DNA from 4 places in the Cohnella boryungensis genome. Region 3 is predicted to be linked to each of the others. Evidence: riboswitches for the same ligand, from Rfam matches in the RefSeq annotation. Region 3 holds a riboswitch; each other region holds the start of a gene.

Region 1 (5,711 bases), on a different contig from region 3:
ATTTTGTTGCGACAAATTTTTCGGAGAGCGAGCGAGCTGTACCATGCCGGGTACAAATTCGATTTCCTGCTGCCGCCGCTTCGGGCTCTGCTGTCCGGCTCGCTTACGTTGGGTCAATATTTGAAGCTGGATGAAGCGATGGTCCAGACCGCCTTCGGGCAATGGTCGGAAGAACGGGATGATCTGCTCTCCGACCTCTGCGGCCGCTTCCTGAATCGGCAGCTTTACAAGTACGTTCCGTTGGTCGGCGAAGAGCGGGAATGGCTGGATCACGTACGCCAGGAATGGGAGAGGATCGGACTTCACCCGGACTACCACATGGAGGTCGATACGCCGGAGGATTCCCCCTATGACGTATATCAACCGGGCGCTCTGCCGGATAGTAAAGAGAAGCCTCCCATCCTGCTTCTGGACGAGCAGGAGGAGCTTGCGGAAATCTCCGTCAGATCGGATATTATCCGCTCTATCGCAGGCTTGCACCGAGGAAAGTATTACATCTATTACCCGGCGGAGAAGGTGCTGCCGCTCGCGGATCGGCTCAGTCCCGAAACCCGCAAGAAGCTGTCTATATAATAGAAGAAAATAGTATGGGATGTTTGAATTTACCTATAGAAGGAGACAACTTGCGACATGCTGATCGACACGCACGCTCACCTGGATTCACCCAAGTTCGACAACGACCGCGAGGAGGTCATTGCCCGCGCTCTTGAGGCCGGGATCGATACGATCGTCAATATAGGTTTTAACCGCGAAACGATTCCTTCAACCATGGCGCTGGCGGAGAAATATCCGTATATCTTCGCGGCAGTCGGCTGGCATCCGACCGACGCTGTGGATATGAGGCTGGAGGAGGATCTGGCCTGGATCGAACGGCTTTGCAGTCATCCGAAAGTGGTAGCGATCGGGGAGATCGGGCTGGATTATTATTGGGACACGTCTCCGAAGGAGATTCAGCATACGGTGTTCCGCGAACAGATTCGGCTGGCCAGAAAATTGAACAAGCCGATTGTCATTCACAATCGCGATGCCCATGAGGATGTCGTCAGACTATTGAAGGAGGAGAAGGCCGAAGAGGTGGGAGGCATCATGCATTGCTTCTCGGGCAGCTGGGAGACGGCGAAAAAATGCCTGGATATGAACTTCTATATCTCGTTCGGCGGACCGGTTACCTTCAAGAACGCGAGGGTACCTAAGGAAGTGCTCGAACGTGTTCCGTTGGATCGCATATTGCTGGAAACGGACGCCCCATATTTGGCTCCTCACCCATATCGTGGAAAGCGAAATGAGTCCGCTTACGTTCGCCTGGTTGCTGAGGCTGCAGCTGAAATTAAATCCATATCCGTGGAAGAAATTGAAAAAATAACTAGCGAAAACGGGCGGCGCTGTTTGGGCTTAACGAGATAAACGGAATATTAGGGAGGAAAACGGACTGGTTTGAAGAAAAAACTGGCTTTTAGTCCGTATAATCCTCCCCATTGAAGCGATTTTCCGTGAAAACGGTCAAATTCGTCCAATGCAACGTCTTTACACCTAGATCGTAAAGAGGTTATGATCTTCAACAGAAAGTTTGAATATGACAATCCTTTTCCAGTGCGCTTAATCTTCCGAACGGAAGAGTGGGGGACCCAACGCGGCGACGATGAATTCAGGCGTCCAAAGCGGTCCGAGCAATCTTGGGGTGAATACGGCAAGTGTCAAGACGCGCCTCTATCTGAGTGACTCGTCCTGCCATGCAGCCGTTAGGGCAACTCTCTTTGCCCGAATCCGACAGCTAACCCCGCCAGCGTGATAGAGAGAGGTCAACCTCGTGCCGCAACATTCCAACTTCTTTCTACATGCGGAAGCCACGAACAGATCCTCTGTCTCGGTGGCTTTTTGTGTTGAAAAAAAGGATGCTGAGGCTCGTGCTCTTCAAAAAAGAGCGCGAACAACTGGGGAAGGCGGCCTTTAGCCGACTCAGCCGAAACCGCGAAAATTCGGTCTGAGCAGCGAAGCGTCGTTAACCATTTTGGATTAGTCGCGTCTGACAAAGTATCATGCATTACAGTCGACGGCGGGGCTATGAAGGAGGAACGGGATATGGGCATTATTCCTGTTGAGGGAACCCATGATCAACGACCGACCGGCAAGCTTTTCGCACTGCGTTGGAAGCATGAGCATTTGCGTGCAGCCTTATTAGGCGCAATACTCGTTTTTGCCGTTACCATCATGTTCGTGTCATTGCTGCAGAAGGCGGCGACCAAGAATGTCACAATGGTGGACGGAGGCATCACAACTGTTCTGAAAACCAAGACCTCGAATGTGCTTGGATTTCTGGAAGAGCAGAACATCTTCATCGGGCCGTATGATCGGGTCTCGATGAATGCCACGGACACCCTGCAAGAGGGAAGCCGATTGGTCATTGACCGCGCGGTCAGCGTCAAGATCAAGGCCGATGGACGTGAGCAAATTGCTTATTCGACGGAAGATACCGTTGGGGGAGTCATCGACTCGTTGAACATCAACCTATCCGAGCATGACCGGATCAGTCCGGCATCGGATAAACCCTTGGAGGAGGGGATGACCGTATCGGTCGTCCGGGTGCGTAAAGAAGTCACAGAGACCAAGCATCCGATCGCCTTCAAGATCGTAGAAAAAAACAACGCAGAGCTCGAAGAAGGCAATACAAAAGTCATCTCCGCAGGCAAGAACGGTTTGGTCGTTTTCAAGACCGAGCGCGTCTACGAGGATGGCAAGCTGGTCAGTCAGGAACTGATTGAGAAAACGGTGGCTCAGCCTGCCGTACAGAAGGTCGTAGCCGTAGGCACGAAGAAGAAGGCGGAAGTCGTGACGCTGTCTTACAATGGGGCTCCGTCGGCGGGGGAGGCCAAGGTCGTCAAGCTGAACGGCAAAAGCGTCAAAATAAAGCGGATGCTCAGCAATGTAACGCTGACCGCTTATTCGGCGGGATTCGCTTCTACTGGGAAATCCAAGGGCGACGTAGGCTATGGCGTGACATCGTCAGGCGCCATCGTCAAGGAAGGGCGCACGATCGCGGTCGATCCGAAGGTTATTCCGATCGGCTGGTGGGTATACATCGAAGGCATAGGCTTCCGTAGGGCCGAGGACACCGGCGGTGCGATTAAAGGGAAGAAGATCGACGTCTACTACGATAGCGAAGCGCATGTCAACAAGTTTGGCCTGAAGCGCGGATTTACGGTGTACGTGATCGGTCCGGTCAAGCCGTCCGCAGACTAGTGGGCATCTATTGGCAAGCGATTATATAAGCGTGCAATCGGGAAGGGCCTGCGGGCGCCTTCCCGATTTTTTTGCATTCACCGCTTCCAGGCGAGAGCGACTTGCCGTCTTCTTCAATCTCGTATACGCTTGTAGGAACGGTTTCGTAAAGGCGGAATGAAAACAGATGATTCATGAAATGATTGTCGTGGAAGGAAAGGACGACACGACTGCGGTCCGCAGGGCGGTAGGGGCGGATACGATCGAGACGGGCGGCTCCGCGATTGGAGAGGACGTGCTCAGACGTATTGAGCTCGCCTATGAGCGCAGGGGCGTCATCGTGCTTACCGACCCGGACGCTCCAGGCGAACGCATCCGCAAGATCGTCTCCGAACGTGTGCCGGGCTGCAAGCATGCGTTTCTGACGAAGGACGAAGCGCGTTCGAGCAAAGGAATCGGCGTAGAGCACGCCTCGGATGAAGCGATTCGCCGCGCGCTGGAGCGCGTGAGAGGCCCGGAGACGAACGAGGACAGGGCTTCGGAGATCGAATGGAGCGATCTGCTGCAAGCGGGGCTAATCGTTCATCAGGCCTCGGCGCGCCGCAGAGAGCGGATGGGAGAGCTTCTGGGCATCGGATATGCGAACGGCAAGCAATTTCACAAGAGATGTCTCATGTTCCGGATTACGAAGGCTGAATTTGCAGCCGCTCTGGAGCAGATGGAGCAGGAAGGACGATAGATAATTATGCAAGATATCGCAACTTCAAACCGAACTCGCGAAATTATTCGCAAGCACGGCTTTACGTTTAAGAAAAGCCTGGGCCAGAACTTCCTGATCGACAAGAACGTACTGGATCAGATTATCGCAGCCGCGGAGCTGGACGAGACGCGCGGGGCGCTGGAGGTCGGTCCGGGCATCGGGTCCTTGACCGAACGACTGGCTCATGCCGCAGGCAAGGTTGCAGCGGTCGAGATCGACCGGCGGCTGATTCCGATCCTGCGCGATGTGCTGGCTCCGCACGCCCATGTCAGCATTGTGCAGGGAGACATTCTCAAGACGGATCTGACGCAGCTGTGGAAAGAGCAATTCACCGGTCTCTCCGGCGTGAGCGTCGTGGCTAATCTGCCTTATTACGTAACAACGCCGATTATCATGAAGCTGCTGGAGGAGCATCTGCCCATCGAGAACATCGTAGTTATGGTGCAGAAGGAAGTCGCGCTAAGGATGTCTGCCAAGCCTGGAGGCAAGGATTACGGCAGCTTAAGCATTGCCGTCCAATATTATTGCGAGCCTGAGCTTGTGTGCGTCGTCCCGGGCAAGGCGTTTATTCCCGCCCCAAACGTCGATTCGGCTGTAATCAAGCTGAAGCGCAGATCGGAGCCTGCGGTAAGCGTACCGGATGAGGCGAAGTTTTTCCGCGTGGTTCAGGCTTCCTTCGCTCAGCGTCGGAAGACGCTGTCGAACAACCTGACCGCTCTATCTGGCAAGGAGCGCAAGGGAGAGCTTGCCGACTTGCTCCGGGAGTGCGGGATTCAGCCCGAGCGTCGGGCCGAGACGCTGTCTCTTGAGGAGTTTGCGCGGCTCTGCGAGATGCTGAGCCGGGAAGGTCTGCTCAGTTAGCGGGGATCTGTATCCGGACGCGCACCCATTGCCTCTCCGCCCCATAGGATAGACGAAGAGGTGATTGGCCCATGAAGCAGGGGGATCTAGTCGTACGGAAATCCTATGGCGGGGACGTCTTGTTCCGCGTTGCGGCTTTCACTGCGCAGCAAGCCGTATTGAGAGGGATGGATTACCGCTTGTTGGCCGACGCGCCGGTCGCCGATCTTCGAACGGTACGAAATCCGGACGAGCTCGGAGGGACGCGCCTGGCGCGCATTCAGGCGAATGAATCGCTGCGGCGGATTCGCGAAGAACGGAGCCGTCAAGCCGATCGTGCAGGCTATACGACGGCGCCGGACGATCGTCGTCAACCCTTCTTCGAAATGCCGGGCAAGGTGCTCCATCTGGACGGGGACGCCAATTATTTGAAGAAGAGCATGCAGGTATACGCGCAGCTCAAAGTGCCTGCGGAAGGCATTCATTGCCACGAGTCGCAGATGCCGCATATGCTGCTGCGGATGCTGCCCCAGTTCCAGCCGGACATCGTCGTGATCACAGGTCATGACGGCGTGCTGAAGCAGCGAGAGGACCTTCAGCAATTAAGCAGCTACAAAAACTCCTTGAACTTCGTTCAGGCCGTCAACGTAGCCAGAGAATACGAGCGCAGCCGCGATTCGCTGGTCGTTGTAGCGGGAGCCTGCCAATCTCATTTTGAAGCGCTGCTGCAGGCAGGAGCGAATTTCGCAAGCTCGCCGGGCCGAATCATGATTCATGCGCTAGACCCCGTCTATGTGGCCGTACGGGCGTCTTTTACGCCGTTCCGCGATACGATCAACATTTCCGATGTCATCGCGCATACGATCAGCGGCAGGCAGGGAGTAGGCGGCATTGA
Region 2 (5,711 bases), on a different contig from region 3:
GACTCATTCGAAGCGATTATCCGCTTGCTGTCCGCTTGCCGGGCTGGAACGCTGCTGCCCAAATCCTACCTGCGCGAGCAGGTACTCATCGACAACGATTTGTTCCTGGTGCGAATCGAAGAGCTTGAGGAGACTAAGCGGACGACGTTTCTGATCCACGGCAATCCGGCCTGGCTTGCGCCTTCCACGCGCTATCTGATCGAGGAGACGAGCGCCTATTTCCATCGCCGTGCGAACCGCAATAAGGATTCTTAGAAAAAATTAAGCATTCGCCGCTTCCTAAACTTTCCGGTTTTAACCCCCTGAACGCTGTGATACCTTTTACAGGGAGTTGGGGCGCCTTAAGCCAAAGGTGTCGCAGCTCGCCAATACAGCCAGGTTCAGGAGGACAAGGAAAATGAACAACCGTTGGACAAAGCTAGGCACGCGCTCCGCCGCGCTGGTACTTGGAGCGGCATTGCTCATCCCGGGACTGACCGCTCATGCGGCAACTACTTATACAGCTAAAGATTCCGATACATTCTGGAAACTCTCCCGCCAGATGAATATTCCTTTGCAGCAATTGATGGACGCCAATCCCGGCATCGATCCGCTCAATATCTATGCGGGGCTGAAGCTGACGCTTCCCGGATCGGCCAATGCAAGCGTTCTCAAGAGCACCGCAAGCAAGTCCGTCGCCCAGTCGATTGCGACGGCATCGGGCCAAGCGCTGGCGTTCTCTAAAGTGCTTGATATTAAAGCGACCGCTTACTCGGCTGCCGCCGAGGAAAACGGAAAATGGGGCGCCGTGGATTATTTCGGAGATCCGCTCAAGCTGGGTACGATTGCGGTAGATCCGAACGTCATTCCTTTCGGGACGAAAGTCTATATCACCGGCTATGATTTCGCCGGCTTGCCTTCCGGCGGCATGACCGCGACCGCATCCGATGCGGGAGGGGCGATCAAGGGCAATCGCATCGATATTTTCGTCCCCGGCTCGCGTCAATTCGTCTCCGGTTTCGGCTATCAGAACGTCAAGGTCTACGTGCTGGATTAAAAGCCGATCCCCCCATTTGCAGATCAGGCTGCCCCGACATCTTCACCTGCTCGGGGCAGCCTATTTTTTGCGGATTTCGCCGCGTTTCTCCGAAAGCTTCAGAAGCTCCGTCAGCGTAACAGGCTCGTAATGATTCTCCCGCAGCCAATCGATAATTCTCGGCAGCGCCCTGACGGTACCGGACAGACTTTGCCCCGTTCCGCCTCCCGCATGCATTAGAACAACCGATCCCGGCTTGACCGAGCGGGTTACGTTGCGGAATATTCGGCCGGCCCCCAGTTGACGCCAGTCGGACGAATCCACGTTCCAGTTCACAACCGTATAACCGCGCCTCTTGGCCCACTCCAGCTGCCTCGGAACGATTTCCCCGTATGGCGGGCGAATAAGTCTCGGCCTGAAGCCCACGATGCCTGCGATCTCTTGCTCCGCCCGGGAAATCTGCTCCTTCATCTTCTCCAGGGACAGCTTGGAAAAGTCCGGATGGCTGTAGGAATGGTTGCCGATGTTGTGCCCCTCTCGATGAATCCGCCTCACCAGCCCCGGATGCTTGCCCGCACGGGTTCCCACCACGAAGAAGGTCGCTCGCACCCTCTTCGCCTTCAGGATGTCCAGCACCTGAGGCGTAAACCGGGGGTCGGGAACGTCATCGAATGTCAACGCCACCTTGCGCGACTTTCCCGATGCCGACAGCACGAATACGCCCTCATACCGGCGCTCCATCTCGCTCCAGCTGATCCCGGAGGGCTTCGCGCTAGCGGCCCCTGCGGCGAAGCATTGGCTCCACAAAACCAAAAGGGCGACAGCTCTCGCTATCCCCCTTGCCGTTTGTCCAAGGCGCGACCTGGTCATCGCCATACCTCCCCCATACCGCTCGTCTTACCGTTAGCCTGAGCGATTGGGATTGATTTCATTCACACCGCGTTGATCGATTCCTGGAACTGCTCGATCTGATCGTTCGTACCGATGACGACCATTACGTCTTCCGTCGCCAGCACATCCTTGGCTGCGGGAGCGATAATAATTCCCTTCGGCTTGTTGATCGCCACGATGCTGCACCCGAAGCGCCCCCGGGGATTGACATCGTCCAGCGATTTGCCCGACCAGCATTGGGGAACCGCTAGCTCTGCAATCGTATATTGCTTGGACAGCTCGATGTAATCAAGCAGGTTCGGGGAGACGAGCTGATGCGCCACGCGCACGCCCATATCCCGCTCGGGGTAGATGATTCGGTCCACTCCCATTCTTTCCAGCACGCGGCCGTGCAGATCGGATACCGCCTTGGCGACGACCTTCTTGACGCCCAACTCCTTCAGCAGGATCGTGGCCAGAATGCTCGCCTGGATATCGTCGCCGATCGCGACGACGCCGCAGTCGAAGTTACGGGCGCCGACGGATCGCAGAACCTCTTCCTCCGTCGCGTCCGCCAGCACCGTATGCGTCAGCACGCCGGAAAGCTCCTGCACCTTTTCTTCGTCGCGATCGACGCCCAGCACCTCATATCCAAGCTTAATGAGCTCCCGCCCCAGACTGGAGCCGAACCTCCCAAGACCAATGATGACGAATTGATTCATTTTCATCTCTTTCTCCGTCCCCTACCCGATGATGATCTTGCCTTCCGCATGCCGGTAAAGCGGCCTGCCCGCCTTCGGGCCCAATGCATAGGTGAGCGTCAGCGGTCCTAGTCGCCCGATAAACATCAGAAAAATGATCGTCAATTTGCCGGCCGTCGTCAAATCTCCCGTAAGCCCCATTGACAAGCCGACCGTTCCGAAGGCGGACGTCGCTTCGAACAGGATTTTCAGAAAGCTGGCATCCTCCGTCGTCGCCAGTATCATCGTGCCGAGCATGACGATTCCGATACAGAACAGCGTAACCGTGACCGCTTTGTACACCCGCTCCTGCGCAAGCCGCAGACGGAACAGAACGACGTCCTCCTTGCCGCGAATCATGGCCAGCACCGCTCCCACCAGCACCGCGAACGTCGTTGTCTTGATGCCGCCCCCCGTAGAGCCCGGAGAAGCGCCGATAAACATCAGAATGATAATGAAAAATTGGGTCGCCTGGCGAAATTCCGAGATGTCCACCGTAGTTACCCCGCCCGACCGGGTCGTTACGGATTGAAACAGCGCGACGAGGAGCTTGTGCCCGAAATTGTCGCCCCCGATCGACTTGGTATTCGTGAATTCAAAGATGAAAATAATAAGCGTCCCGATCAGGATCAAGGCACCGGATACGGTAAGCACCACCTTTGTATGAAGCGAGAACTTTCTTTTGTGCCGCAGATCGAACAAATCGGCCAGCACGATAAAGCCGAAGCCTCCGAGAATGATCAATACCATCGAGACAACGTTCATGAACAAATCGGTGGAATAGCTGGAGAAGCTGCTAAAATCTCCCGACAGGTCGAAGCCCGCGTTGTTGAATATCGAGATCGAATGAAACACCCCATGATAGATCGCTTGGCCCAGCGGCATATCGATCGCAAACCGCGCGCTAAACAGCAAGGCCCCGACCGTCTCCAGCGCCAATGCGTAGAGAATGACCTTGCGCACCAGACGGACAAGTCCTTCAATGCTGCCCTGATTGAGCGATTCCTGAAGGATCAGCCTTTCCTTCAAGGAAATTCTCCTTCTCAGAATCAAGGCAAACAGCGTCGCCATCGTCATGAAGCCGATTCCGCCGATCTGGATCAGCATCAGAATGACCCAGTGCCCGAACGTGGAGAAGTGCGAACCGGTATCGAACAGCACCAGTCCGGTCACACACGTCGCGGAGGTCGCCGTAAACAAGGCGTCCACGAACGACAGCGGCTCGCGGTCAACGGTCGAGAGCGGCAATCGCAGCAGCACCGCCCCGAGGAAGATAATGAAGGAGAAGCCCAGCAGCAAGGTTCTGGGAGGCGAAGCGTTAATCCATTTCAAGGCCTTTTTATACACGGTACCACCCTCAAATTCCCGTTTTCGCAAGCTTTGGCGCAACAAAAAAGCACTGGAACCCCAGTGCTTGTAATTTCGCACACGATTCCTGTTCGGATATAGCCTACGAGGTTAGCTGTCGGGTTCGGGCTCGAACAGGCTGCCCTATCCATCGCAACGATCGCGCGAAGTGGAATTCACCCCTGGATTTTCGAATACAATGTAACTTGTACAAGAAATCCGTTGGTTCCCCCATTTTCTGCATCAGAAATTCGGCTATTCAAGTTGGAAAAATGACGTACCTACGCATTATAGTCTTTACTTTCAAGGCGGACAACATCAAAAAGGGGGCAAACCGACTCGTTTGAACGATTATTGGAGAGGCTTTCCGCATGTTCTGGCACCGGGCTGTCATTATCGTTCCTTTTGCTTTCATTTTCGTTGAAAATGCGAGATACTTAATGAAAAATCAGGCTTGCGGCTAGATTAAGCGGGCTGTAACCGTTTTTTTGAGCTTTTTCCGCCTAAGGAGTGAAGACTGTTGAACCCTCAAGATCGCATGAACCTCGATAAACGATGGGTATGGGCCGCCGCGGTCGGACTGGTGATTTTCCTGTTCATTCAAGTATTCCCGATAACGGGTCAATTGTTTGCCGTCTCTTCCTCCAGCGTGCTGACGCGCGCGGAAGCCAAGCAGCAAGCCTTAAAGCTCGCCGGCGATAACTTCGGCCTCCGGCCGGACGAAATCGACTCTACGACAGTCACCCACATGACCGATAGCAAAACGACCGGCTATTTCTCGAAGAACAAGCTATTAAACGTGTATGACAAGCAGTGGGCCGATTTCGCGCCTACCGACGTCTACGCGATCAAGGTCTATGCTCGCGGCCTGGAAGGGGCCTTGGTCCTCTCCATCGATATGGAAAACGGTCGCCTCGTTTCCTGGCAGCACCTTGTCGCCGGCTCCGTTTCCGCCAAACCGCAGAGTTCGGAAGTAAGCGAGCTTACGGAATCCCGTGCTTCCCGGGCGCTGAATTATGCGGCCATGTGGAGCATCGACACTGAGCGCTGGGAATGGAGCGGCGTTGCATCCGCAAGTAACGTTTTCGAATTTGTTTCCCGTCAGTCGCCCATCGGAGAAGCCCAGCTGCGGCTGAGAATCGCTGTGCCGGAAGGCTACGAGCCATCCAGCTCGGCGAAGCCGTCGTGGCAGGGCGGTTCGGTGACCTATAGCGTGGATTTGCCCGCATCCTTCAACGAATACATGAAGCAGCAGCAAAAGTGGGCCTCCCTCCTTTCCGCCTTCGGCTTCATTTTGCCGCAAGTGCTGATGATGATTCTTGCCATCATCTACGCCGGCACGCTTGGCGGTCTTACCTCGTACCGCAGGGGGATCTTTTTGGCAGGTATCTATTTCGCGCTATACGCGAGTCTGACGTTTAACATGATTCCCGGCCTTAGGGCGGAAACATGGGAATCGGGTATTCGCATCGGAGATCAGGTCAATCTGGTCTTTAGACTCGTGACGTTCGGGGTAATGGCTTTATTCACGTATTTCTCCGCCGTAGGCGGAGACGGGCTGTGGAAATCGATGGGGCACACCTTGTGGCCGAGATGGCAGGAACGCGGTTATGGCGCGGCCGTGCTGAGGAGCATGAAGGAGGGCTATTTCCTGGCTTTCATTCTGCTGGGAAGTCAATCGCTTATTTTGCTCGCGCTGGAAAAATCGCTGGGCTCGTTTGCCGCCTCCGATGCGGCGC
Region 3 (5,711 bases):
CAGTGCTTTGGTTCGGCTTTCTGCCGCCGGCGACGGCGACGCATTTTCTTGCTTTTCTTTTCTGTTTGCTGCTCGCTGTCATGCTTTCATTTTTACTGGGGTATCTGGTTTCGCTATTGGCCTTCTGGCTGATGAATCATTTCTCGCTCAGCTGGATTCTGGGAGGCTTCAGACTTGTTTTTGCAGGGTCGTTTATTCCGCTTTGGTTTTTTCCGGACGACTGGCGCACACTTGCCGAATGGCTGCCCTTCCAATACCTCGGCTTCATCCCGGCGGCCATGTATCTGGGCGAGATCGCTCCCGCTCAGATCCCGGCCGTGTTGGGGATCGGCGTGGGGTGGGGGGCTGCGCTGATCGTATTAACGGGCTGGCTATGGCATCGCGCCGTTCGACGGCTGGTCGTGCAAGGAGGATAACGCAAGAGAGGCTGAGGTTATATGAGTATTCAATTGTTGGGTACGCTTATGCGGTTGCTGGTGAAGGAGCGGATGATCTATCGGGGCGATTTCTTGCTCGGCGTGATCGCCCAGCTCATCTCCTACGCGGCGGAGTATGTCGTCCTCTGGATCTTCATCAATAAATTCCAATCGCTCGCCGGCTGGTCGTGGCCGGAGGTTGCACTGTTATATAGCTTCGGGCTGTTTACGTACGCGCTCGGCGCTTCCATCTCGTTCTTGCAGATGCAGTCGCTGGAAGCGCAGGTACAAGAGGGGACGCTTGACTCGCTGCTCGTCAAGCCGCTCAACCCATATCTGTATCACATCTGCAGAGGATTCAACCTAGCTTACATTGCCCATCTGCTAATCTCGGGTTCCGTACTCGTATGGGCGCTGTCCGTGCTGCAGCTGTCCTGGACCTGGTGGAGCGTGCTCTACGTGGCACTGGCTGTGCTCGGCGGGGCGATGATCCAGGCGGGTCTGATGTCGGCCATCGGCGCAGCCGCATTCGTCTGGGTACGGACGGGGTTTTTGTTCCAGCTGTTCTTCCGGCTCAAAGAATTCATCTCGTATCCGCTGCCGATCTTTGGCAGCCTCATCCAGATTGTGCTCACGTTTATCATTCCGTTCGCCTTCGTCAACTATTATCCTGCCGCTTACCTGCTGGGCAAAGACAGTCTGCTGATGCCGGTCTGGGGGATGTGGATCGTCCCAGCGGTCGGTCCGCTCGTCTACTGGCTCGGCTATGTCGTCTGGATGCGAGGTGTCAACAAGTACCAGGGAGCCGGGGGATAAGAGCAGCAAGAGGCCTCCCACGACGTGAGGCCTCTTGCGCATGGTTGCAGATAATACGGAGTAAGCTTGCGTGCATTATCAATAAATATTTTCGTTAAAATGCTGATGGGACACCCTTTGTGCTTGAGAAGGGAATTAGTTAATGATATTAATCTTCCGTTATAGTTAACATAATTATACTTATGTTAATTTTGAAAAACGATGGTTGACCAGAAAATAGAATGACGGTTATTATAGATGAATAAAGTCTATGAATCAGTTTAATCCAATTAAGGATATGAGATATCCTTAAAAGCTTTTTATTAGACGAAAAGGAGCGAATAGAAATGACTTCGGAGTTTTTTAATGAGAAGATTTGGGAAGACGCCTGGAGGAATGATCAATCGACCACGATCCACAAGATGAAATTGGCGGGGATCGACAGCACGCATGCTTTCGACGATAAGGCGGAGGCCTTTAATGCCGAGGCGTTCAGCGAAGAGGGACGGCGGAGAGCGAAACGAATCATGAACTGGATAGAAGGACAAGGCGTAGATTTCAAGGATTCGACTATTCTTGATATCGGTGCCGCTTCTGGCGGATTTTCGGTCCCGTTCGCGGAAAGAGGCGCCGCCGTGACTGCCGTAGAGCCTTGCCTTCCTCTGGTCCGACTGCTTGAGAGCAATACGAAAGAGCTTAACAACCGAAGTGTTGATATTGTGCCTGAAGATTTCGAGGACATTGAGATCGAGGCTAAGGGCTGGAAAAACGCTTTCGACCTCGTATTCGTATCCATGTGTCCGGTTATTGCCGACTGGGAGAGCGTAGAGAAGGTGCTGAGCTGCGCTCGTCAATATTGTTACATGAGCTTGTCGGCAGGCTTCAGGGAGAACAGCCTGGCGAACGAGATATTGCCGCTTATCAGCGATCAGCCTCTGCAGACGACCGGGCAGCTGGAAATGGCTTACCTGCTCCACTTGCTGTACATCAAGGGTTATGCTTACGAGTCGCTGATTACCAAGGAAATGAAAACGATGGAGCTTACCAAAGAAGCGGCGACCGCAAATGTGTTGAATTGGTTTAAGCAGCACGGGCTTCCCGCAGATTCGCAGCATCGGGATATTATCGCCGCGTATCTGGATCGGACCTACCCGACGGATAAGGTAACCTTTCAACAGGGAGGGCGCTTCGGCAAGGTGCTGGTGCGCCTGCAAGATCAGAGCATGTATTCCGGAGAACGGCGAACCTAATAAGAACTATTCAGTTGACGAAGAAGAGCCCTTAACGTTAGGGCTCTTCTTCGTATTGCAGCAGGGCGTATGTATCGAAGAAACGCAGAGCGACAATGAAATTCGAATAGAAAACAAGAGACGAGTTCATGTAAGCGTTATTTCGAACTGAATTGTTCATTAAAGCGTTTAATGGCTTCGCTTTTGCCGTTTGGCAATCCGACATGGATGCAGTATGATCATTCCGTAAGTGATATTCACTGTACGCTGAGCTTCCGAAACAGGAAGGCGGGGGAACCAAAGCGACGATCGATCTTGAGCGTCGCAAGGGGTGAATCGGGAAATGCAGGCTGCTTGCATCCCGTAGGGCGACTCTAAACGCCCGAATCCGACAGCTAACCTCGTAAGCGTCGTTAGAGAGGGTGAAAAACTTCGGTGCTTGACGGCCGCGGGGGGATCCTCTGCGGTCTTTTTTTCTATGCACAAAACGCGGCTTGCGCGGATATTGGCCTATCAATTATGACACATTAAGGAACGGTGATTTCTTTGAGATCAAAAGTGAAAAGATGGCTGTTGGGCCGGCCGCTCAAGTCGAATGAACTGGGAGAGCAGCGACTTAGAAAAACGAAAGCATTAGCGATACTTTCATCGGATGCCTTGTCCTCGGTCGCCTATGGTCCGGAACAGATTCTGCTCGTGCTGATGACGGCGGGCGCGGCCGCTTTCTGGTACTCCATCCCGATTGGGATTGGCGTTCTTATTCTGTTGATGGCGCTGATCTTGTCGTATCGTCAAATCATTTTCGCTTATCCCCACGGCGGGGGTGCATATGTCGTCTCCAAGGAAAATCTCGGGATATCCGCCGGTCTAATTGCGGGCGGCTCCTTGTTGGTCGATTACATTCTTACGGTTGCTGTTAGTGTATCTGCAGGAACAGATGCCCTCACCTCGGCGTTCCCAAGCCTTCATGAGCACAAGGTCGCCATTGCGGTGATGTTTGTCATCCTAATTACGTTATTGAACCTGCGAGGGGTGACGGAGTCTGCTTCGCTGATGGCTTATCCGGTTTATTTGTTCGTGCTGGCGCTTTTTATTCTGATCGGGGTGGGCTTGTACAATATCCTCAGCGGTCACGCTTCGCCTGATCTGCACACTTCGATCGGCACGCCGGTAGCCGGAATCAGCCTGTTTCTTCTCCTTCGCGCTTTCGCTTCGGGGAGTTCTGCCTTAACCGGCGTAGAGGCCATATCCAATGCAATTCCGAACTTTAAGACTCCTGCTTCGCATAATGCAGCCAAAACGCTCATGGCTATGGGAGCTCTGCTGGCGCTCTTATTTTCGGGCATCGTGTTGCTGGCTTATTACTACGGGATCGTTCCGAAGGCGGAAGTCACGGTCGTATCGCAAATCGCCGAGCATACGTTCGGTCGCCATTTCATGTACTTCTTCATTCAAGGAACGACGGCTATGATTCTGATTCTCGCGGCGAATACGGGATATTCGGCCTTTCCGCTGCTTGCCGTCAATCTGGCCAAAGACAAATTTATCCCTCGAATGTTCAAGGTAAGAGGGGACAGATTGGGCTACTCCAACGGCATTATTATGCTCGGTGTGCTTTCGATTCTCCTGATCGTCGTGTTCAGCGGGGATACGGAGCAATTGATTCCGCTATATGCCGTCGGCGTATTTATTCCGTTTACGTTATCTCAGACGGGAATGAGCCTGAAGTGGATTCGGCAGAAGCCTGATGGATGGGTTCCCAAGCTGATCGTGAATCTGATCGGAGCGCTCATTAGCTTCACGGTCACGCTGGTCTTCTTCATCACCAAGTTTTCGCAGGTCTGGTCCGTTCTCCTGTTCCTGCCACTAATCATATTCCTGTTCATACGGATAAGAAAGCACTACGAAGCCGTCGGGGAGCAATTGAGACTAGCCACTTGCGAGCCGGCGCTGCCGATCGAGGGGAATATCGTCCTAGTGCCCGTATCGGGAATTACACATGTTGTAGAGCATTCGCTTAACTACGCCCAATCCCTCGCTGCGGACCAGATTATCGCGGTGTACGTTCCGTTCGAGAGGGAGGAGGAGCAGCGCTTTCAAGAGAAGTGGCGGGACTGGAAGCCGGATATTAGGTTAGTTACGCTGCATTCGCCGTATCGGAGCATCATTCAACCGTTAACCCGATTTATCGACTCGATTCAGCGCAAGGCCAGCGAGTCAAATTATCAGGTTACCGTCATCATTCCGCAATTTATTCCCAAGAAAGGCTGGCACAACATTCTTCATAACCAGACGAGCTTCATGATTCGCACGCATCTGTTGTATCGCAAGGATGTCATAGTGACGACCGTTCCTTATCATCTAAAGAAATAACAAGTGCGCGTGCGCTGGCGAAAACCCATCCGCCAAGCTGCTTTGATAATAGTGGCTTGGCGGATTTGCTCCAAGAAAAGCGCAGGTTTAATCCTTGACGCAAGGTAACATAATAGTTATTGTAGATATGTAGAGTCTTTTTTTCGAGGTGATTATGAATGAAGTACTCAAAGGCTACCGATTATGCTCTCCATACCATGCTCTTTCTTACTGTAGCCACCCCGCAAAAACCAATGGGCGTACAGCAGCTGGCGAAGCGGCAAAATGTGTCTCCAACCTACTTGTCCAAAATACTGACCAAGTTGGTAAAGGCGGGCATGATTGAATCGATAACAGGTGTGAATGGCGGCTATCGACTCAAACTAAATTGGGAGAATATTTCGTTCCTAGATATTATCCATGCGATAGAAGGCTCGGCCTCCTTGTTCGATTGCAGCTTCGAGCATGGACCAGATTGCCCGATTCAAAAGGTGGTTTTAGCGGCAGAAGAGAAGATGGAAGAACAGCTGAGGAATCAGAAAATGTCGGATCTTGTGCGGGAACTGAATATCGTTATGTAGCCATTCTTTATTTCGAGTTAATTAAGGACATCTAATGTCTTTAAAATCTATAATATAAAATTCATAATTGGGGAGCGGAGAAAGAGAAGATGGATGTATTCAAAAGCCAGTATGAATTGATTCAACGCACAAGGGAATCATTATTTCGTTATTGCGAAACGATGTCCCCAACAGATTATGTTAAAGAGGTTGAATCCTTAGGCGGAGCTTCTATTCGCAATCTGCATGCTCATGTAGCCGATTGTTATCGGGTATGGTTGGGGAGTCGCGCTCTGGGTAAATCATTTCCCAAAGCAAAACCGGAATCCGTTAACACGGTACAGAAAATGCGCGAGGTT
Region 4 (5,711 bases), 120 kb from region 3:
ATATTCTCTCCGCGCTCCATTTACCGCCAATATTCTCCGTCTCTATTTCTCCATGCCACTGTGCCATCCCGCCCTTGAAGTTATACACTTTTTCATGTGACTGAGCTAATCGCTCCGACGCCTTCTGACTTGCCATACCCACATAACAGATGATCACAACCTCCTCATTTGTCGGAACCTTTGGTATTCTCGACCATGATGAATAAGGAATATTGATCGCTCCTTGTATATGACCACGTTCAAAGCTTTTTGCTGTTCGAACATCGATGATCTTTAAGTTCTCTCTTTTATTTAACTTAGCTTGTAACTCATGAAAGGATAAATCTGTATACGTAGCCCCCATAATGCCGCCTCCTCTAACGCTCTTCTTTGGATACACGCATTATAAAGCAGCAATTTTAACTCAATTTAAACAAAGTTGAGATGTGCAGGGCACAGCTTAGATGAATCGGTCTCCACCGCCATTGCCTACAAAATATTAAAAAAGCCTGATGCATCAGGCTTTAGGTAAGCGTATATCGGACTTGCCGCTGTTAAAAGGTTAGTTCACATCCAATTGATAAATTAGCTGTACCACGCCTGAGGGGAACGTTCTCGTATTCACCATTTTTAAGTTCAACCTCTGTTTAATATCCACAAACAGCGGTTTCCCTTCTCCCAGAACAACAGGGTGAACAGATAATCTAAATTCATCAACAAGTCCTAAATGGATAAAAGTTGTAATAAGATTTGCTCCGCCATATAGCCAGATGTCTTTACCTGGCTTATTCTTTAGTTTATTTACTTCTTCAAGAATACGATCATTTATGAATATTGCGTTATGATCAGTCCCCTTTTGCGTTCTGGAAAACACATATTTCTGTTTGCTATGAACTACATCCCAGAATTCCTTTTCAGAATCCGTATGTTCAGTTCCCGGAGTAAACTGTCCCCATAGATCATAGCTTTTTCTTCCATATAAAATGGTATCGATTTGATTTAAGAAATTAATAAATCCCAGCTCAGCGTCCATAATGCACCAATCAACTTCACCATTTTTCCCTTCAATAAAACCATCTAAAGTAACTGCTAAATCTAAAATTATTCTTCGTTTCATGATGGTTACTCCTTTCGTTAATGTACCACCCATAATAGATCTCAAATACGTCACCTTATGTCATATTAATAAAAAGAGGATATCTTTAACTCCGATTAAAGCCCTAGTCCTGATATACTGAAGGTGGTAAAAATGTGGAAGTTCATTGGAGGGATTAATCTGAAGCCGTCTGTTAAGTACATCCTGACTGCTTTGACTGCTGTAATAGTTGCGGCGACTGTTCTGATCGTGCAACGCAACTTTTTTCAAGGGAAGCTAACGGATTACACAGTAGTCAATGATGGCCTTGCGGTCACCAAGGAATTCAACGTGAAGTCCAGCACGCCTCATCAGAACTCATCGGTAAAAGGATCGATCTTGGTATGGGCCGACAAAGGAATGGCTGAGCGTATGCGGATTGTTGCATCGTATGAGATTGATCCCAAAGATTTCGGCGGAATGATTATTTACATCCCGAAGAAATGGTATATCTCCAATATTCTGAGCAGTCACCCCGAAAATCAAAAGACATCTCTAACGCCAAGAGCTTCCCAAGGAGATAATATCATCGATGAATGGAGAAATAGGGTTGAAGTGGGTGTAGATTATTTAGGTAAGCCCTCAGGAGGCGGGTCAGGAACCGTAGTGATTGATTTAGTTTCTGATCAAAAAGCGATTTTACCATCGGAAATCTTCAATGTTATGGTTACAGTAGGCTCCGATATGCGGGAGGGTGTGCGGTCAATAGGAGTAGGCTTCATCAAAATTCCCATCTCTGTAGCCGCTGAAGGTTAATTATTGCGATTCTTCCTCTCCTATCTAGCTAGTGCTAAGCCCGAGCGGACGTTGAGGCTAACGGAATATCAGGCATTGCGTTTACGGAAGCAACGGTATCCGTCTTCTTCGAAGGTTGAACCCAATATTGCTCATTGCCCGGAAGATCATCGAACCATGCCGCTTGATCGGGGCAATCCAAAATCATGAATCGGCCATAGTGACCGTCCCGAGATTGATGATACTTTAAATACGCTTTACCATTCTCTATAGAGAGAATTTCGATTTTTCCCGAGGTATGGCTCATCGACAATCGAACCCTTTTACCTAGACCGGAGGTTAAGGCTTTTGCTTTCTCCACGACATCATAAACTTCTCTCAAAGGGAGAACGAAAGCGTTATTCCCTGCAACGGGCCGATTAACAAAGAAATAGTACGGAGTTACACCCGCCGCGGACAGCTTGTCGAGCAACTCTCCCAGCACCTTCGGATCATCATTTATTCCTCTCAGCACGGGTGTCTGATTCACAACGATCACGCCTGCTTCATGCAAAGCAGCGAACCCTTTCATGGCTTCCGGTGTTATCTCGCGCGGGTGGTTAATATGCGCCATTACATAAATTCGTTTATCTGCCATTGAATTTGCCTTAAGCGTCTCTAACAAATCTTCATCCTCATAGATTCTCATTGGATTGAATACAGGCATCTTGGAGCCTAACCGGATGATCTTGACATGCTCAATAGTTCTTAAGCGTTCAAGGATAAACCTGAGCTTCGGAGTGCCGAGTATCAGGCTGTCCCCGCCAGTAAGCAGGACGTTGCTAATCTCCGGATGCTGCTCAATATACGATAATCCCGGTTCAATATCCGACACGGCTTCTTTGACGTCATTGCGGAATAGCCGCTTGCGAAAACAGTATCTGCAATATGCCCCACATACTTCCGACACGATTAGCAGGGCCGTCGAACTATACTTATGTTGACACCCAGGAACCACATAATTCGTATCTTCGTCTGAAGCATCCCATCTTCCATACTCCCCGAGCTCTTCCTCATTTGGTATGACCAACTTACGAATTGGATCGTCTGGTTCATTCCAATCAATGAGACTTAAGTAATAATCATTCACCCGAAAAACAAACTTGTCTGTAATAAGCTTCAATCTGTCTCGTTCTTCTTGGGGAATGTTCGTCAATTTGTCTATATCGGTAATGTACTTAGGCTTTGCCATTAAACCAACTCCTCTTAATATGGATAAATAAACTGGAAACAAAAAAAGACCCATTCACACGGGTCAGAAAACAAGCAGAGTTGTTAACTCTACAATAATATGACCCATCTATGTGCTGACGAGGTTAGCTGACGGACTCGGGATAGATGGTTCCCTACGATCCATCTGGATCGATTCGCCCCAGTTACTGGGTCCCCCGCTTTCCGGATTTACGGAAATTAAGCAGTAAGATGTGAAACTTTACTAAAACTATAACAGATAACATTCAAACTGACAACTTTGTTCTCTAGTAAAAGTTGTTTGTAAGCGTGTGGAATAACGTGACAACCGCAAAAAGCTGCCAAGGTTCCCCTTGCAGCTGATGAACTACGATATTAAGAGCGGGGTTTATTAATGAATTGACCTGTATTCTCGAATACTTTCTCGTCTCCTACCACAACCACGATATCATCTTCTCTCAGAACCACATGCGGTCCTGGCGAGATAGAGACATGAGTTCCTCGGCGCAATGCAATAATCGTGGCGCCTGTATTCTGCCAAAATTGAAGATTTCCGATCGTTTGTCCGACTACATGTGAATTCGGTAAAATCTTTAACTCGATTGGATTATATGGTTTAAGATTTTGCAGCCTGTCTGAAGTCTCAATGATCTCCGTCAACAAGACTTCAAGCTTCAGATCCAAATCCTGTTTTTCTTGCAGCAACTGCTGCAAGTTTTGCTTGAGCGAATAAACGGATTTCAAATACTTGTTTTTCGTTATATATTCATAAGCATGATGACTGGACAAGATAATGATCTCTTTGCCTTGAGAGACAGAAACAATATTTTCTTCCTTAAGCAATCCAATCGCTTTTCGAATGGTTTCAGGAGACACATGGTATTGCCCTGCCAGCAGCGACCTGCCGGAAATCTTACTATTTACAGGGATTTCCCCACTTACGATCCTTTGCGCGATATCGAGTGCAATAGATTTATATCCTGCCTTTTCTACATCCGGCATAAATTCGTTTTACTCCTTATTCTGTGAAATGACTCTAAAGACAATCATACGACTTACAAAATAAGAAGTAAACTGCCATACCTCAGCCGCGTCATCGATATTAACATCCTGATAATAACCTGAAATGAAAATTTGTTCTTGTCAACTGACACTCGTCATTAATTGTGCTTCAGTACCCGATGCAAATCGTTCATTCACTAACAGCAGCTGCATCAAAAAATAGGAGTTTAGAATTATTACGCAAGAATAAATAGCAATATATGTTAATTATTCGACTTTATCTCCTATTGAACATATGCCAAGTAGAGGAAATAGAAGTTTTAATGTGATATTTGTATATTACTGTCATTGTTCACGCTTACTTCGGAATTGAACCAATATTTTCCTTGATTTACACTAACATTTGTAAGGACATCTATTTATCCATCTACAAAAATATCAAGAGAATGGAGAGGAGAAAATGATAAACATGTATTCGAATTAAATCAGAACGTAACCTGTCGCACTCGTCTACTCTTTGTTGCTAGTGTTCTGCTTTATGATTGCTTTTGACATCTAAACGATAGTGCTCGGAACTAAAATACAGAAAGATTACAAAGGAGAGAATACTGTATGTACACTTATTCCCGCTTGAAGAAAACGTTTTACGTCTTTCTGGCCTCGACCTTGCTTTTATCATTAGGTACTTTGTCAAATGGAGCATACACTTCAGCGAGTGTACAGTTCTTGCCGACGAGTACATCATTCTCAAACACCGCAGCTCCAGTGTTCGAAGAAAAAATTGTCATCAAGCTTAAACAACAAGCTTTCCTTCCAAGTAAAGAAGGGAAACTTCAATTGCAACAAGAAGTGGTATCGCCGCTATTGGCTGTGCCAGAATTATCATTTGACCCGCTAATCTCGCAGCAATTCTTGCCGTCAGCTAACAAAGGCATTGCTGCTAGTCATTTTGCATCCGTGTTTGAGCGCTATTATTATTCCAAAATTCCCGCCGGCGCCGACGTAGAACAGTTGTTACAAAAGTTGCGCAGCTCCTCGCTCGTTGAGGAAGCATACTTAAGTAAAAAACCAGAACTAGCGAACGCCCCTATTCCGAACACAACGCCTGTCCTCCCAGACAACGATCCGCGCTTCTCATTACAAAGTTATGCGCAAGCAGCTCCTCTAGGTATTAACGCTCCGTATGCTTGGCAATTTGAAGGTGGCGATGGCAAAGGCACCAAGTGGGCCGATGTCGAGTGGGATTGGGCTTTAAACCATGAAGATCTAGCCGATCATAGAATACAGCTTTTGCCAGGCGGCATTAATGATGGAGAAGGTAGTCACGGTACGGCTGTACTAGGGGTTGTATCCGCGGTTGACAATGCTATCGGCAATATCGGGCTAGCTAACAAAGCAACGCCGATTGTATCCTCTTTAGTTCGTTCAGGCGGTGCGGCAGAAGCCATTTTAGCGGCCACGCAAGTATTGTCTCCGGGTGACGTTATTCTGCTCGAAATACAGATCGGTTATGGCGGTCCTTGGTTACCTATCGAAACACAGCCGGCAGAGTTTGATGCAATCCAATATGCAACAAGCTTGGGTATTGTCGTTGTAGAAGCGGGAGCCAACGGCGGGGCTGATCTCGATC

What was found. A riboswitch is a leader RNA that binds a small molecule or an ion and turns the genes downstream of it on or off. The one in region 3 is predicted to bind cyclic di-AMP.
Region 1: linked by a shared signal. The riboswitch ahead of ACFO1S_RS07715 (G5 domain-containing protein) and the one ahead of ACFO1S_RS24290 (APC family permease) in region 3 are both predicted to bind cyclic di-AMP.
Region 2: linked by a shared signal. The riboswitch ahead of ACFO1S_RS10660 (TrkH family potassium uptake protein) and the one ahead of ACFO1S_RS24290 (APC family permease) in region 3 are both predicted to bind cyclic di-AMP.
Region 4: linked by a shared signal. The riboswitch ahead of ACFO1S_RS24895 (KamA family radical SAM protein) and the one ahead of ACFO1S_RS24290 (APC family permease) in region 3 are both predicted to bind cyclic di-AMP.

Annotation. Positions count from the first base shown of each region.
Region 1 is NZ_JBHSED010000012.1:27,882-33,592, forward strand. Features, by position in the region: gene ACFO1S_RS07705 (HD domain-containing protein) at 1-573, shown strand, start outside; gene ACFO1S_RS07710 (TatD family hydrolase) at 631-1,404, shown strand; cyclic di-AMP (ydaO/yuaA leader) riboswitch at 1,584-1,801, shown strand; gene ACFO1S_RS07715 (G5 domain-containing protein) at 2,080-3,237, shown strand; gene rnmV (ribonuclease M5) at 3,404-3,955, shown strand; gene rsmA (16S rRNA (adenine(1518)-N(6)/adenine(1519)-N(6))-dimethyltransferase RsmA) at 3,962-4,837, shown strand; gene yabG (sporulation peptidase YabG) at 4,909-5,711, shown strand, end outside.
Region 2 is NZ_JBHSED010000015.1:211,862-217,572, reverse strand. Features, by position in the region: gene ACFO1S_RS10680 (LysR substrate-binding domain-containing protein) at 1-255, shown strand, start outside; gene ACFO1S_RS10675 (3D domain-containing protein) at 398-1,036, shown strand; gene ACFO1S_RS10670 (polysaccharide deacetylase family protein) at 1,097-1,885, opposite strand; gene ACFO1S_RS10665 (potassium channel family protein) at 1,948-2,613, opposite strand; gene ACFO1S_RS10660 (TrkH family potassium uptake protein) at 2,629-3,972, opposite strand; cyclic di-AMP (ydaO/yuaA leader) riboswitch at 4,057-4,239, opposite strand; gene ACFO1S_RS10655 (CPBP family intramembrane glutamic endopeptidase) at 4,493-5,711, shown strand, end outside.
Region 3 is NZ_JBHSED010000065.1:125,705-131,415, forward strand. Features, by position in the region: gene ACFO1S_RS24275 (ABC transporter permease) at 1-416, shown strand, start outside; gene ACFO1S_RS24280 (ABC transporter permease) at 438-1,232, shown strand; gene ACFO1S_RS24285 (class I SAM-dependent methyltransferase) at 1,559-2,461, shown strand; cyclic di-AMP (ydaO/yuaA leader) riboswitch at 2,696-2,866, shown strand; gene ACFO1S_RS24290 (APC family permease) at 2,987-4,813, shown strand; gene ACFO1S_RS24295 (Rrf2 family transcriptional regulator) at 4,972-5,373, shown strand; gene ACFO1S_RS24300 (DinB family protein) at 5,463-5,711, shown strand, end outside.
Region 4 is NZ_JBHSED010000065.1:250,502-256,212, forward strand. Features, by position in the region: gene ACFO1S_RS24880 (rhodanese-like domain-containing protein) at 1-343, opposite strand, end outside; gene ACFO1S_RS24885 (dihydrofolate reductase family protein) at 542-1,096, opposite strand; gene ACFO1S_RS24890 (hypothetical protein) at 1,229-1,870, shown strand; gene ACFO1S_RS24895 (KamA family radical SAM protein) at 1,905-3,080, opposite strand; cyclic di-AMP (ydaO/yuaA leader) riboswitch at 3,180-3,315, opposite strand; gene ACFO1S_RS24900 (GntR family transcriptional regulator) at 3,455-4,081, opposite strand; gene ACFO1S_RS24905 (S8 family serine peptidase) at 4,694-5,711, shown strand, end outside.